3 regions of the Streptomyces sp. NPDC104761 genome follow, and region 2 is predicted to be linked to each of the others. Evidence: predicted binding sites of a transcription regulator. Region 2 holds the regulator's gene; each other region holds the start of a gene.
The links. Region 2 encodes HrcA, which represses chaperone genes, less so after heat shock. Its sites were predicted from a motif close to TTNGCACTCNGNNNNNCNGAGTGCNAA; they were not measured.
Positions count from the first base shown of each region.

Region 1 (4,553 bases), on a different contig from region 2:
ACGTCGGAGAGCCCATGGTGACGATTGGGCGACACAGACCCGTGACGAAGCGCGAGATCATCGGGGTGCGGCGCCACCCGGGTCCATGACTCCGGAAGGGCGAAGCCCCCGTTCCCGGCGGACGACCGGGAACGGGGGCTTCCTCAGAGACCGGTGCCTCGGAGACCGGCGCCTCGGAGACCGGCGCCTCGGAGACTGGTGCCTCAGTGCGAGTGGCCGTGCGAGTGGCCCGCGGCGGCGGCCTCTTCCTCTTCCTTCTTCTCGACGACCAGGGTCTCGGTCGTCAGCAGCAGGGAGGCGATGGAGGCGGCGTTCTCCAGGGCGGAGCGGGTGACCTTGACCGGGTCGATGACACCGGCCTTGACCAGGTCGCCGTACTCCCCGGTGGCGGCGTTGTAGCCGTTGCCCTTCTCCAGCTCGGCGACCTTGGAGACGATGACGTAGCCCTCCAGGCCGGCGTTCTCGGCGATCCAGCGCAGCGGCTCGACGGCGGCCTTGCGGACCACGGAGACACCGGTGGCCTCGTCGCCGGTCTTGCCGAGGTTGTCGTCGAGGACCTTCACGGCGTGGACGAGCGCGGAGCCACCACCGGAGACGATGCCCTCCTCGACCGCGGCGCGGGTCGCGGAGATGGCGTCCTCCAGACGGTGCTTCTTCTCCTTCAGCTCCACCTCGGTGGCGGCGCCGACCTTGATCACGCACACGCCGCCGGCCAGCTTCGCGAGGCGCTCCTGGAGCTTCTCGCGGTCCCAGTCGGAGTCGGTGTTCTCGATCTCGGCCTTGATCTGGGCGACGCGGCCGGTGACCGCACCGGAGTCACCGGCGCCGTCGACGACCGTGGTGTCGTCCTTGGTGACGGTGACGCGGCGGGCGGAGCCCAGCACGTCCAGGCCGACCTGGTCGAGCTTGAGGCCGACCTCCTCGGAGACGACCGTGGCGCCGGTCAGGATCGCCAGGTCCTCCAGCATCGCCTTGCGGCGGTCGCCGAAGCCGGGGGCCTTGACCGCGACCGCGTTGAAGGTGCCACGGATCTTGTTGACGACCAGGGTCGACAGGGCCTCGCCGTCGACGTCCTCGGCGATGATCAGCAGCGGCTTCGAGGCGTTGGACTGGACGATCTTCTCGAGCAGCGGCAGCAGGTCCGCGATGGAGGAGATCTTGCCCTGGTTGATGAGGATGTAGGGGTCCTCCAGGACGGCCTCCATGCGCTCCTGGTCCGTCACGAAGTACGGCGACAGGTAGCCCTTGTCGAAGGCCATGCCCTCGGTGAAGTCCAGCTCCAGACCGAAGGTGTTGGACTCCTCGACGGTGATGACACCGTCCTTGCCGACCTTGTCCATCGCCTCGGCGATGAGCTCGCCGACCTGCTGGTCCTGGGCGGACAGCGCGGCGACGGCGGCGATGTCGGACTTCTCGTCGATCGGGCGGGCCGATGCGAGCAGGTCCTCGGAGACGGCGGCGACGGCGGCGTCGATGCCCTTCTTCAGGGCGGCCGGGGAGGCACCGGCGGCGACGTTCTTCAGGCCCTCGCGGACGAGCGCCTGGGCCAGCACGGTGGCGGTGGTCGTACCGTCACCCGCGATGTCGTTGGTCTTGGTCGCCACCTCCTTCACCAGCTGCGCGCCGAGGTTCTCGTACGGGTCCTCGATCTCGACCTCGCGGGCGATCGTGACACCGTCGTTGGTGATGGTGGGGGCGCCGAACTTCTTGTCGATGACGACGTTGCGGCCCTTGGGGCCGATCGTCACCTTCACCGTGTCGGCAAGCTTGTTGACGCCGCGCTCAAGGGCGCGACGGGCGTCCTCGTCGAACTTCAGGATCTTCGCCATGGCAGCGGATGCCCTCTCGGAAATCTGGGGTGAACAAGGCTGCGCCCCTGGCGCCCGGCTTCTCGGAGGATCGCGGGGGCCAGGGGCGCAGCTTCAAGCGGAGTGCTTGAGGTGTGAGTCGCAGGCTTACTTCTCGATGATCGCGAGCACGTCGCGAGCCGAGAGGACGAGGTACTCGTCGCCGTTGTACTTCACCTCGGTGCCGCCGTACTTGCTGTAGAGCACGACGTCGCCGACCTTGACGTCGAGCGGCAGGCGCTCGCCGTTCTCGAAACGGCCCGGGCCCACGGCGAGGACGGCGCCCTCCTGGGGCTTCTCCTTCGCGGTGTCCGGGATGACCAGGCCGGAGGCCGTGGTCTGCTCGGCGTCGAGCGGCTGGACCACGATGCGGTCCTCAAGCGGCTTGATGGCAACCTTGGAGCTGGCGGTCGTCACGATCCGACCTCCCCCTTCGGAGATCTCACGGGGTTAACTGTCTGAGGTGGCGACCAGGTCGATCCGTCGTCGCGGGTGCCGGACCTGCCCGTCGCGTTGTTGGCACTCTCATCTGCCGAGTGCCAGAGCCGAGACTATGACCGGGATTAGCACTCGGTCAAGCGGAGTGCCAATCGCCTGCGGCGCGGCGCGGAAAAAGACCGGGTTGCGCGGTGTTGTGGTGACCGTCCCCGGGGGCTGCCGCCCCCGGACTCCCGCTTGTCGGCCTTCGGCCTCGTCCTCGAACGCCGGACGGGCTGAACGGGTGGCTGAGCGCCGTCCTCGACAGCAGCCGGACGGGATGCATGGGTGACCGGGCGCCGTCGCCACACGCCGGACCGGTGGCGGCGAGGTGGGCGGGCGGCTGAACGGGTGGCCCAACACCGTCGTCACATGCCGGACCAACCCCGTCTACAGGTAGTCCTCCAGCCGGCCCACCGTCAGGCCCGCCGCCTGCACCCGGCGCAGCAGGCGGGCGGTGCGCTCCCTGAGGGGCGGGCCGAGGGCCTCGTCGGGGCCCACCAGGATGACGTCGCCGGGGCGGAGCTGTCTGTCGCCGGTCCGGTAGGTGATGCCGTCGGGGGTCGTCGCCGCCCGCCACAGCACCACCGCGGCGACTCCGCAGGCCTCCGCGGCGCGCAGGGTGGCGGTGTCGTAGGTGCCGTAGGGCGGGCGGAAGAGGCGGGGCCGGATGCCGAAGCGGGACTTCAGCTTCTCCTGCTGGCCGCAGATCTCGGCGCGCTGGCCGGCGTAGGGCAGGCCCGGCATGGCCGGGTGGTCGAGGGTGTGGTTCTCGACGCTCGCGCCGACCGACTGGAGGCGGGCGAAGTGGCCGTAGCCGGGGCCGACCACGCTGTCCGTGAGGAACATGCTCACCGGCAGCCGCAGTTCGCGGACCATGTCGACGAAGCGGGGGTCCTTCTCGGCGCCGTCGTCGTAGGTCAGGAAGACCACCCGGTCGGAGGTGGGGACGTGGTCGACGACCGGAGGGAGGGCGGTGCGCAAGGACAGCGGGTGCAGCGGCGGGCGGGGCGCCGGGGCGAGGGGCTCGGTCAGGCCCCACCGGCGGTACGGCGGCTCGCCGGACGGGCCGTGCGGGTGCACCCGGTCGGCGGCCTTGCGGCCGAGCCGTTCGATGGGGTCGACGGACGGTGCGCACGCGGACATGCACGCCGACAGGACGAGGGCGGCGGCCAGGACAGCGGCCGTCGCCCTCGGTCGGCTCACAGGTAGTCCTCCAGGCGCGCCACCGCGTAGCCGTCACGGGTGACCTTGTTCAGGAAGCGGCGCATGTCGTCGACCATGGTGCCGTCCCAGTCGTCGCGGCCCCGGAAGTGCGTGAGGACGATGTCACCGGGGTGCAGCGAGCGGTCCCACTCGCGGTACTCCCAGTGGTCGACGAACACCTCCTCGTCCCAGATCGGCGCGTACTTGATGCCGCAGGCCTTGGCGGCGCGCAGGGTGTCGCCGTTGTAGTTGCCGTAGGGCGGCCGGAAGACCGTCGGCGCCTTGCCGAACTGCCGCTTCATGATGTCCTGCATGCCGCAGATCTCGTGCTTCTGCTCGTCGTAGGTCAGACCGGGCAGGTAGGGGTGGGTGAGGGTGTGGTTGTTGAGGGTGTGGCCCTCGGCCTGCATCCGGCGGAAGTAGCCGTAGTCGTCCTTGACCAGGTAGTTGCTGAGGAACGCGGTGTAGGGGATGTGCAGTTCGCCCATCATCCGAAGGAAGTCCGGGTCCTTCTCGGCGCCGTCGTCGATGGTGAGGAAGACGACCTTCTTCCTGGTCGGGATCGTGGTGAAGACCGGGGGCAGGTCGTCCTCGACCTGGCCGTCCACCTCGAAACCGTCGCGAGCGGTGATCGTCGGCTTGTGCTTCGGCGGGGCCGGGGGCCGCAACGGGACCGCGTCGAGACCCCAGCGCCGGGCGGCGGCGACCAGGGCGGCGTGGTCGTCGGGGGCGGCGGCCGCCCGGTGGGCCTGCTGGCCCGCGGCGGGCCGGACCGCGGCCTCGTCCCCCGGCCCGGCGCAGCCGGAGACGACGGCGACGGCCGCTACGGCGGCGAGAGCGGCCATGGCCGAAACCACCCTATTTTTGTCATTTTGTACGACTGCTCGCATGGCCTCGGATCTTTCCAGCCCTCTCCCCGGAACCCCGGCAGACACCTCGGCCGGAGGCGAACCGTCAACCGACTGGCCGACAATGACCCGGTGACCGACCTCCTCTCCCCCCTCCTCACCCCCGAGGGCCACG
Region 1 covers NZ_JBVJNZ010000005.1:163,658-168,210, forward strand. Annotated here, with positions in the region: gene groL (chaperonin GroEL) at 204-1,829, opposite strand; gene groES (co-chaperone GroES) at 1,956-2,264, opposite strand; gene ACZ63F_RS16135 (polysaccharide deacetylase family protein) at 2,715-3,470, opposite strand; gene ACZ63F_RS16140 (polysaccharide deacetylase family protein) at 3,527-4,420, opposite strand; gene ACZ63F_RS16145 (THUMP-like domain-containing protein) at 4,511-4,553, shown strand, end outside.
Region 1: the regulator HrcA is predicted to act here: its motif matches at 2,411-2,437, upstream of groES (co-chaperone GroES).

Region 2 (4,553 bases):
TACGAGAACGTCAGGCCCCACCGCTACCCGTGACGAAGTCGATCAGCTCCTCCACCCGCCCCAGCAACTCCGGCTCCAGGTCCTTGTAGGAGCCCACGCGCGCGAGGATCGCCTGCCATACCGCGCCCGTGTTGTCCGACGGCCAGCCCAGCGCTCGGCAGACGCCCGTCTTCCAGTCCTGGCCGTGCGGGACTCGCGGCCACGCCTCGATGCCCAGGGACGACGGTTTCACCGCCTCCCAGATGTCGATGTACGGGTGGCCGACGACCAGGGCGTGGTCGCTGGTGACCGACTGCGCGATGCGCCACTCCTTGGTGCCGGGGAGCAGGTGGTCGACGAGGACGCCGAGACGGGCGTCCGGGCCGGGGGCGAACTCGGCGACGATGGCGGGGAGGTCGTCGACGCCCTCCAGGTACTCCACGACCACGCCCTCGATGCGCAGGTCGTCGCCCCAGACCTTCTCGACCAGTTCCGCGTCGTGGCGGCCCTCCACGTAGATGCGGCCGGCGCGGGCGACACGCGCGCGTGCGCCGGGGACGGCGACCGAGCCGGAGGCGGTACGGGAGGGGCGTACGGGTCCCCCGGACGTGGGGCGCACGAGGGTGACGACCCGCCCCTCCAGGAGGAAGCCGCGCGGCTCCAGCGGGAAGACGCGGTGCTTGCCGAAGCGGTCCTCCAGGGTGACCGTGCCCGCCTCGCAGCGGATCACCGCGCCGCAGAAACCCGTCCCCGGCTCCTCGACCACCAGACCGGCTTCGGCGGCCACCTCGGGCACCGGCTTCGGCTTCTTCCACGGCGGTGTCAGGTCGGCGGAGTACTGGCGCATTCGGATGACGATAGGAGAAGCCGGACCGGCACGCCTACGACACGCCGAAACGGGCCGCCAGGGCGTCGCGCTGGGCCCGTACGAACGCCGCGTCCACCACCGCTCCGTGACCGGGCACGTACAGGGCGCGGTCGCCGCCCAGGGAGAGGAGGCGGTCGAGGGCGGCGGGCCACCGCGACGGTACGGCGTCGGGGCCGGCCTGCGGATCGCCGGACTCCTCCACCAGGTCGCCGCAGAACACCACCTCCGGGTCGCCGGGGACCAGGACGGCGAGGTCGTGGGGGGTGTGGCCGGGACCCACGTTCGCCAGCAGGGCCTGGCGGCCGTCGCCCAGGTCGAAGGTCCACTCGCCGGACACCAGATGGCGGGGGAGCGGGAGGGCGTCGGCCGCCTCCTCGGCCTCCCCGGCCGGCAGGCCGTTGCGGATCGCGTCCAGGCGGAGCTCCTCGCGGCCGTACCCGAGGACGCCCTCGGCGCCCACCGCCGCGTACAGGGCCGCGCCCGCGAAGGCGGCCGCGCCGAAGACATGGTCGAAGTGCGGATGGGTGAGCGCGAGATGGGTCACACGGCGGTCGGCCAGCGCCTGCGCCTCCGTACGCAACCGCGCGCCCTCCGCCAGGCTCGACCCGGCGTCCACCATCAGGGCCGTGCCCGCGCCCAGGACCAGACCCGCCGTGCAGTCCCAGCCCGGCAGCCGGCACCGGCCGACGCCCTCGGCCACCCGCTCCCAGCCCAGCTCTTCCCAAGTCACCGTCATGCCGCGACGCTAGCCGTAGAACGCCATGGGTCCTGACCGGCCTTGCCCAGTCGGTGCCCCACGGCCGTACACTGGGCCGGGGATGCTGGCACTCGCGTTCGCAGAGTGCCAGACGAAAGGCCCGAAGGGACCGAAAGGCCGCGGGGACGACTTTCTGGAGGTGTGGCGCCGGATGCTGAGTGAACGCAGGCTTCAGGTATTGCGCGCCATCGTCCAGGACTACGTCGGCACCGAGGAGCCGGTCGGTTCGAAGGCGCTGACCGAACGGCACAACCTCGGGGTCTCCCCGGCGACCGTGCGCAACGACATGGCCGCCCTGGAGGACGAGGGGTTCATCGCCCAGCCGCACACCAGCGCGGGGCGGATCCCCACCGACAAGGGGTACCGGCTGTTCGTCGACAAGCTGGCCGGTGTCAAGCCGATGAGCGCGCCCGAGCGGCGGGCCATCCAGAACTTCCTCGACGGCGCCGTCGACCTCGACGACGTGGTGGCGCGGACCGTGCGGCTGCTGGCCCAGCTGACCCGGCAGGTGGCGGTCGTGCAGTACCCGTCGCTGACGCGGTCGACCGTGCGGCACGTGGAACTGCTCTCCCTCGCACCGGCCCGGCTGATGCTGGTGCTGATCACCGACACCGGACGGGTCGAGCAGCGGATGGTCGACTGCCCGGCGCCCTTCGGCGAAACGTCCCTGGCGGATCTGCGGGCGCGGCTGAACAGCCGGGTCGCGGGACGCCGGTTCTCGGACGTGCCCCGGCTGGTGGAGGACCTGCCGGAAGCCTTCGAGGCCGAGGACCGCGGCACGGTCTCGGCGGTGCTCTCCACCCTGCTGGAGACGCTCGTCGAGGAGAACGAGGAGCGGCTGATGATCGGCGGCACCGCCAATCTCACCCGCTTCGGACATGACTTTCCCCTCACGATCCGGCCCGTCCTGGAGGCCCTGGAGGAGCACGTCGTCCTCCTCAAGCTCATGGGCGAGGCGGGGGATTCGGGCATGACCGTACGCATCGGTCACGAGAACGCCTACGAGGGACTCAACTCCACGTCAGTGGTGTCGGTCGGCTACGGTTCGGGCGGCGAGGCAGTCGCCAAACTCGGCGTGGTCGGACCGACCCGCATGGATTACCCGGGAACGATGGGAGCGGTACGAGCGGTGGCACGGTACGTCGGACAGATCCTGGCGGAGTCGTAAGTGGCCACGGACTACTACGCCGTTCTCGGCGTGCGCCGCGACGCGTCGCAGGAAGAGATCAAGAAGGCCTTCCGTCGGCTCGCGCGCGAGCTGCACCCGGACGTCAACCCGGACCCGAAGACCCAGGAGCGGTTCAAGGAGATCAACGCCGCCTACGAGGTGCTCTCCGACCCGCAGAAGAAGCAGGTCTACGACCTCGGCGGCGATCCGCTCTCGCAGAGCGGCGGCGGGGGCGCGGGCGGCTTCGGGGCCGGCGGGTTCGGGAACTTCTCCGACATCATGGACGCGTTCTTCGGTACGGCGTCCCAGCGCGGTCCGCGGTCGCGCACCCGGCGCGGCCAGGACGCGATGATCCGGATCGAGGTCGAGCTCGACGAGGCGGCCTTCGGCACGACCAAGGACATCCAGGTCGACACGGCGATCGTCTGCAACACCTGCAACGGTGAGGGCGCGGCGCCGGGCACCTCCGCCCAGACGTGTGACATGTGCCGGGGCCGTGGTGAGGTCTCGCAGGTGACGCGGTCCTTCCTCGGCCAGGTCATGACCTCGCGGCCCTGCCCGCAGTGCCAGGGGTTCGGGACCGTCGTGCCGACGCCGTGCCCCGAGTGCGCGGGCGACGGGCGGGTGCGGTCGCGGCGGACGCTGACCGTGAAGATCCCGGCCGGTGTCGACAACGGCACGCGGATCCAGCTCGCCGGTGAGGGCGAGGTGGGGCCGGGCGGCGGTCCGGCCGGTGACCTGTACGTCGAGATCCACGAGCTGCCGCACTCGACGTTCCAGCGGCGCGGCGACGACCTGCACTGCACGGTGACCATCCCGATGACGGCGGCTTCCCTCGGTACGAAGGTGCCGCTGGAGACGCTGGACGGGATGGAGGAGGTCGACATCCGGCCGGGCACGCAGTCCGGGCAGTCGATTCCGCTGCACGGGCGGGGGGTCACGCATCTGCGGGGCGGCGGCCGGGGTGACCTGATCGTGCACGTCGAGGTGACGACGCCGACGAAGCTGGACCCTGAGCAGGAGCGGTTGCTGCGGGAGCTGGCGAAGCTGCGCGGGGAGGAGCGGCCGCAGGGGCAGTTCCAGCCCGGCCAGCAGGGGCTGTTCAGCCGGCTGAAGGACGCGTTCAACGGGCGTTGACGGGTGCCGTGAAGGGGCTCCGCCCCTTCGGCCCCGCCAGGGGGCTCCGCTCCCTGGCCCCCCGCAGACCCATGCCCACCCACCAGCCGACTCGGTTCGCTCAGAAGTGCGCTCGCCCCCGGCTCGGTCCGCCGGGAGGCGTGGTTGCCCGGTCGGCTCGGTCCCTTGTGAGGTGTGGTTTCTGGCATGTGCCAAAGGGGCGGCCCGATTCGGTCTTGTTCGGAGGACGTGACAACATGCCGTCATGTCCTCCGCACTGACCGATCTCTTCCCTCTTCCGATCGTGCAGGCCCCCATGGCGGGCGGGGTCTCCGTCCCGCAGCTCGCCGCCGCCGTGTCCGAGGCGGGCGGGCTGGGGTTCCTCGCCGCCGGGTACAAGACCGCCGACGGGATGTACCAGGAGATCAAGCAGCTGCGGGGGCTGACCGGCCGTCCCTTCGGTGTGAACGTGTTCATGCCCCAGCCCGAGTACGCCGAGTCCGGGGCCGTGGAGGTCTACGCGCATCAGCTGGCCGGTGAGGCCGCCTGGTACGAGACCGAGCTCGGCGACCCGGACAGCGGCCGGGACGACGGGTACGAGGCCAAGCTGGCCGTGCTGCTCGACAACCCGGTGGCCGCCGTCTCCTTCCACTTCGGCGTGCCGG
Region 2 covers NZ_JBVJNZ010000004.1:243,819-248,371, forward strand. Annotated here, with positions in the region: gene ACZ63F_RS13945 (Uma2 family endonuclease) at 1-33, shown strand, start outside; gene ACZ63F_RS13950 (DUF3097 domain-containing protein) at 11-826, opposite strand; gene ACZ63F_RS13955 (MBL fold metallo-hydrolase) at 861-1,583, opposite strand; gene hrcA (heat-inducible transcriptional repressor HrcA) at 1,756-2,772, shown strand; gene dnaJ (molecular chaperone DnaJ) at 2,773-3,909, shown strand; gene ACZ63F_RS13970 (nitronate monooxygenase) at 4,154-4,553, shown strand, end outside.

Region 3 (4,553 bases), on a different contig from region 2:
GAATCTGGAGTCTTTCCGCGAGGCCGGGCTCGCCTGAGTCCCCCCGAGAAATAGGGCGCCGCCCAGAGGTGCCGCCCGGACCGGAGGTAAAAACGTGAGCGTCACCGTTCGCATCCCCACCATCCTGCGCACCTACACCGGGGGCCAGGCCGAAGTCGCCGCCGAAGGGACCACCCTCGGCGAGGTCATCTCGGACCTGGAGAAGAACCACACCGGTATCTCCGCGCGGGTTCTGGACGACCAGGGCAAGCTGCGCCGGTTCGTCAACGTGTACGTCAACGACGACGACGTGCGCTTCGAGCAGGGCCTGGAGACGGCCACCCCGGACGGCGCCGGCGTCTCCATCATCCCGGCCGTCGCCGGCGGCTGACCTGCGGCCCCGCTTGACAGGCTGATCGAATGACCGAACATTACCTTCGGTAACGCCGATCACCGACTGTTCATCCGATTGCCCCCTCCGTGAGAGAAGCGGAGGGGGCAATTCTGTGTGGTTGAGCGCGGTACAGTTGGGGAACACGGTCCCGATCTCCAGGTCGGGGGCCCCGTATTCGATACCGCGAGCCCGACAAGAAGCAGCCAAAGTGCCCGGGTTATATGCGGCTTTTGTGGTCTTTATGGGGCCCGACTTGCCCTGAATTCGGCCGAATTCTTACCACATTCCGGACCCCTTCCCTCGAGAATTCTCGTCCGATTGACCTGTTGCAGACGGCAGTTGGACAGATACATTCAGCCGCGGTCGACGCGTTCCGGCGCACGCCCCCAACCAATGGGGGGTGAGGTCTGACCCGGATCCGCGAAGTGTGGATCTGTGCAAGGGCCAGTAATAGGGGAGTTAGGCATGGCTCAGGGCACCGTCAAGTGGTTCAACGCGGAGAAGGGGTACGGCTTCATCGCGGTCGACGGTGGTGCGGATGTTTTCGTCCACTACAGCGCGATTCAGATGGACGGCTACCGCACCCTCGAGGAAGGTCAGCGGGTCGATTTCGAGATCTCGCAGGGCCAGAAGGGGCCGCAGGCGGACATGGTCCGGCTGGCGACCAGCTGAAGCACGCGCCGACTGATCAGCGACGTTCTTCTGTACTTGTTCGAAGGGCTCGTGCCTCCCGGGGCACGAGCCCTTCGGCATGTCCCGGCCATGTTCCCGGGCCCCGGTCCTCGAGAGCCGGCTGCGCCCGCCCGTCGCCCGGCCGCCACCCCCCAACGGGCACTCGCTTCGCGAGCGCGCCTTGCACTCTCCTGGGTCGAGTGCTAATCATTGGCGTTAGCACTCTGAAGGTGAGAGTGACAAAGAAGGACCGGGTCGGTGAGGCCCGCGGACCGGGTGGGGCAAGGAACCCACGGGTCGGCGAGCCGTCCGTCGCGGGCGCGGGCGCGGTCCGAAGACTCACCCCCAGTCCTGGAGGGACCACTTCACATGGCCAAGATCATCGCGTTCGACGAGGAGGCGCGGCGCGGCCTTGAGCGCGGTATGAACCAGCTCGCCGACGCCGTCAAGGTCACCCTCGGCCCCAAGGGCCGCAACGTCGTCCTTGAGAAGAAGTGGGGCGCCCCCACGATCACCAACGATGGTGTGTCCATCGCCAAGGAGATCGAGCTGGAGGACCCGTACGAGAAGATCGGCGCCGAGCTGGTCAAGGAAGTCGCCAAGAAGACGGACGACGTCGCCGGCGACGGTACGACCACCGCGACCGTGCTCGCCCAGGCCCTGGTCCGCGAGGGCCTGCGCAACGTGGCCGCCGGTGCCAACCCGATGGCCCTGAAGCGCGGTATCGAGAAGGCCGTCGAGGCCGTCTCCGGTGCCCTGCTGGAGCAGGCGAAGGACGTCGAGACCAAGGAGCAGATCGCCTCCACGGCCTCCATCTCCGCCGCCGACACCCAGATCGGCGAGCTCATCGCCGAGGCCATGGACAAGGTCGGCAAGGAAGGCGTCATCACCGTCGAGGAGTCCCAGACCTTCGGTCTGGAGCTGGAGCTCACCGAGGGTATGCGCTTCGACAAGGGCTACATCTCGGCGTACTTCGCCACCGACATGGAGCGTATGGAGGCCGTCCTCGACGACCCGTACATCCTGATCGCCAACTCCAAGATCTCCTCGGTCAAGGACCTGCTCCCGCTGCTGGAGAAGGTCATGCAGTCGGGCAAGCCGCTGCTGATCATCGCCGAGGACGTCGAGGGCGAGGCCCTGTCGACCCTGGTCGTCAACAAGATCCGCGGCACCTTCAAGTCCGTCGCGGTCAAGGCCCCGGGCTTCGGCGACCGCCGCAAGGCGATGCTGAACGACATCGCCATCCTCACCGGTGGCGAGGTCATCTCCGAGGAGGTCGGTCTCAAGCTCGAGAACACGACCCTCGACCTGCTGGGCCGCGCCCGCAAGGTGGTCATCACCAAGGACGAGACCACCATCGTCGACGGCGCCGGCTCCACCGAGCAGGTCCAGGGCCGGGTCAACCAGATCCGCGCCGAGATCGAGCAGTCCGACTCGGACTACGACCGCGAGAAGCTCCAGGAGCGCCTGGCGAAGCTCGCCGGTGGCGTCGCCGTCATCAAGGCCGGTGCCGCGACCGAGGTCGAGCTCAAGGAGCGCAAGCACCGCATCGAGGACGCCGTGCGCAACGCCAAGGCGGCCGTCGAGGAGGGCATCGTCGCCGGTGGTGGCGTGGCCCTGCTCCAGGCCTCCCAGGTCTTCGAGAAGCTGGAGCTGGAGGGTGACGAGGCGACCGGCGCGCAGGCCGTGAAGCTCGCCCTGGAGGCCCCGCTCAAGCAGATCGCCGTCAACGCCGGCCTCGAGGGTGGCGTCGTGGTGGAGAAGGTCCGCAACCTCACCCCGGGTCACGGCCTGAACGCCGCGACCGGTGAGTACGTCGACCTGGTCGCCGAGGGCATCATCGACCCGGCGAAGGTGACCCGCTCTGCCCTGCAGAACGCCGCCTCCATCGCCGCGCTGTTCCTCACCACCGAGGCCGTCATCGCCGACAAGCCGGAGAAGGCCGCCGCGGCCGCTCCGGGCGGCATGCCGGGCGGTGACATGGACTTCTGAGCCTGACGGCTCGGCAGTTCCGACGCAGCACCGAGGGCGGCACTCCCTGTTCGACAGGGGGTGCCGCCCTTCGGCGTTTCCGCAGCCGGAGAGGGCAGCGCCCCTGACGGGGCGTGCTTTCGGCCCGAATCTGTGTCCTGGGTCACACGACCGTCCGCGCGGGGGCGGGAATGCGTACGACCGGGCAGGCCGTTGTGAACAGACGTGCACTCAATGCGCGTGCACATACCATCCGGTATACGTCCTATTCACGAGGAGCCCCCCACGTGACCGTCACCACGCCCCCCGCCTCCCGCGCGGCCGAGATCCTCTCCCGCCCTGTCGCCCTGAACGGGCTCACGGTCCCCAACCGGATCGTGATGGCGCCGATGACCCGCCAGTTCAGCCCCGGCGGCGTCCCCGGCGAGGACGTGGTCTCGTACTACTCGCGCCGGGCCGCCGCCGGTGTCGGTCTGATCGTCACCGAGGGGACGTACGTCGGTCACGACTCGGCCGGAGGCAGCAGCCGCGTCCCGCGCTTCCACGGTGAGGAGCAGCTGGCGGGCTGGGCCAAGGTCGCCGAGGGGGTGCACGCGGCGGGCGGCACGATCGTCCCGCAGCTGTGGCACATCGGCATGGTCCGCAAGCAGGGCCAGGCACCGGTCGCGGACGCCCCCGCCGTCGGTCCCTCCGGCATCCGCCTGGACGGCACCGAGGGCGAGGGCAAGGCCATGACCTCGCAGGACCTCGACGACGTCATCCGCGCGTTCGCCGAGGCCGCGGCCGCCGCCGAGCGCATCGGCTTCGACGGCGTCGAGCTGCACGGCGCCCACGGCTACCTGCTCGACCAGTTCCTGTGGGCGGGCACCAACCGCCGCACCGACGCCTACGGCGGCGACCCGGTCGCCCGTACGAAGTTCGCCGCGGAGGTCGTGGCCGCCGTACGCGACTCGGTCTCCCCGGAGTTCCCGGTCATCTTCCGCTACTCGCAGTGGAAGTCCGACAACTACGACGCCCGCCTCGCCGAGACCCCCGAGGAGCTGGAGGCGATCCTCACCCCGCTGGCCGCCGCCGGTGTCGACGTCTTCCACGCGTCCACCCGCCGCTACTGGGTCCCCGAGTTCGACGGCTCCGACCTCAACCTGGCCGGCTGGACCAAGAAGCTCACCGGCAGGCCCACCATCACCGTCGGCTCGGTCGGCCTCGACGGCGAGTTCCTGAGGGCCTTCGCGGGCGAGGGCTCCGGGACCAGGGGCATCGACGACCTCCTCGACAGCCTGGAGCGCGAGGAGTACGACATGGTCGCCGTCGGCCGCGCCCTCCTCCAGGACCCCGAGTGGGCGGCCAAGATCCTGACCGGCCGCACGGACGAACTCGCGTCGTACGACGCGGCGTCGCTGAAGACCCTGAGCTGACCCGGCGGTTCGCCCTCGGGTCAGCCGGCGGCCAGCCAGAAGAACCCGAGGGCGAACGCGTAGGGCGCGACGAGCAGGAGGGCGGGCCGCGGCCCGCGGGGGGCGGGTCCGGATCCGGACCC
Region 3 covers NZ_JBVJNZ010000002.1:546,222-550,774, reverse strand. Annotated here, with positions in the region: gene thrC (threonine synthase) at 1-37, shown strand, start outside; gene ACZ63F_RS09005 (MoaD/ThiS family protein) at 95-370, shown strand; gene ACZ63F_RS09000 (cold-shock protein) at 839-1,045, shown strand; gene groL (chaperonin GroEL) at 1,415-3,037, shown strand; gene ACZ63F_RS08990 (NADH:flavin oxidoreductase) at 3,304-4,431, shown strand; gene ACZ63F_RS08985 (hypothetical protein) at 4,452-4,553, opposite strand, start outside.
Region 3: the regulator HrcA is predicted to act here: its motif matches at 1,226-1,252, upstream of groL (chaperonin GroEL).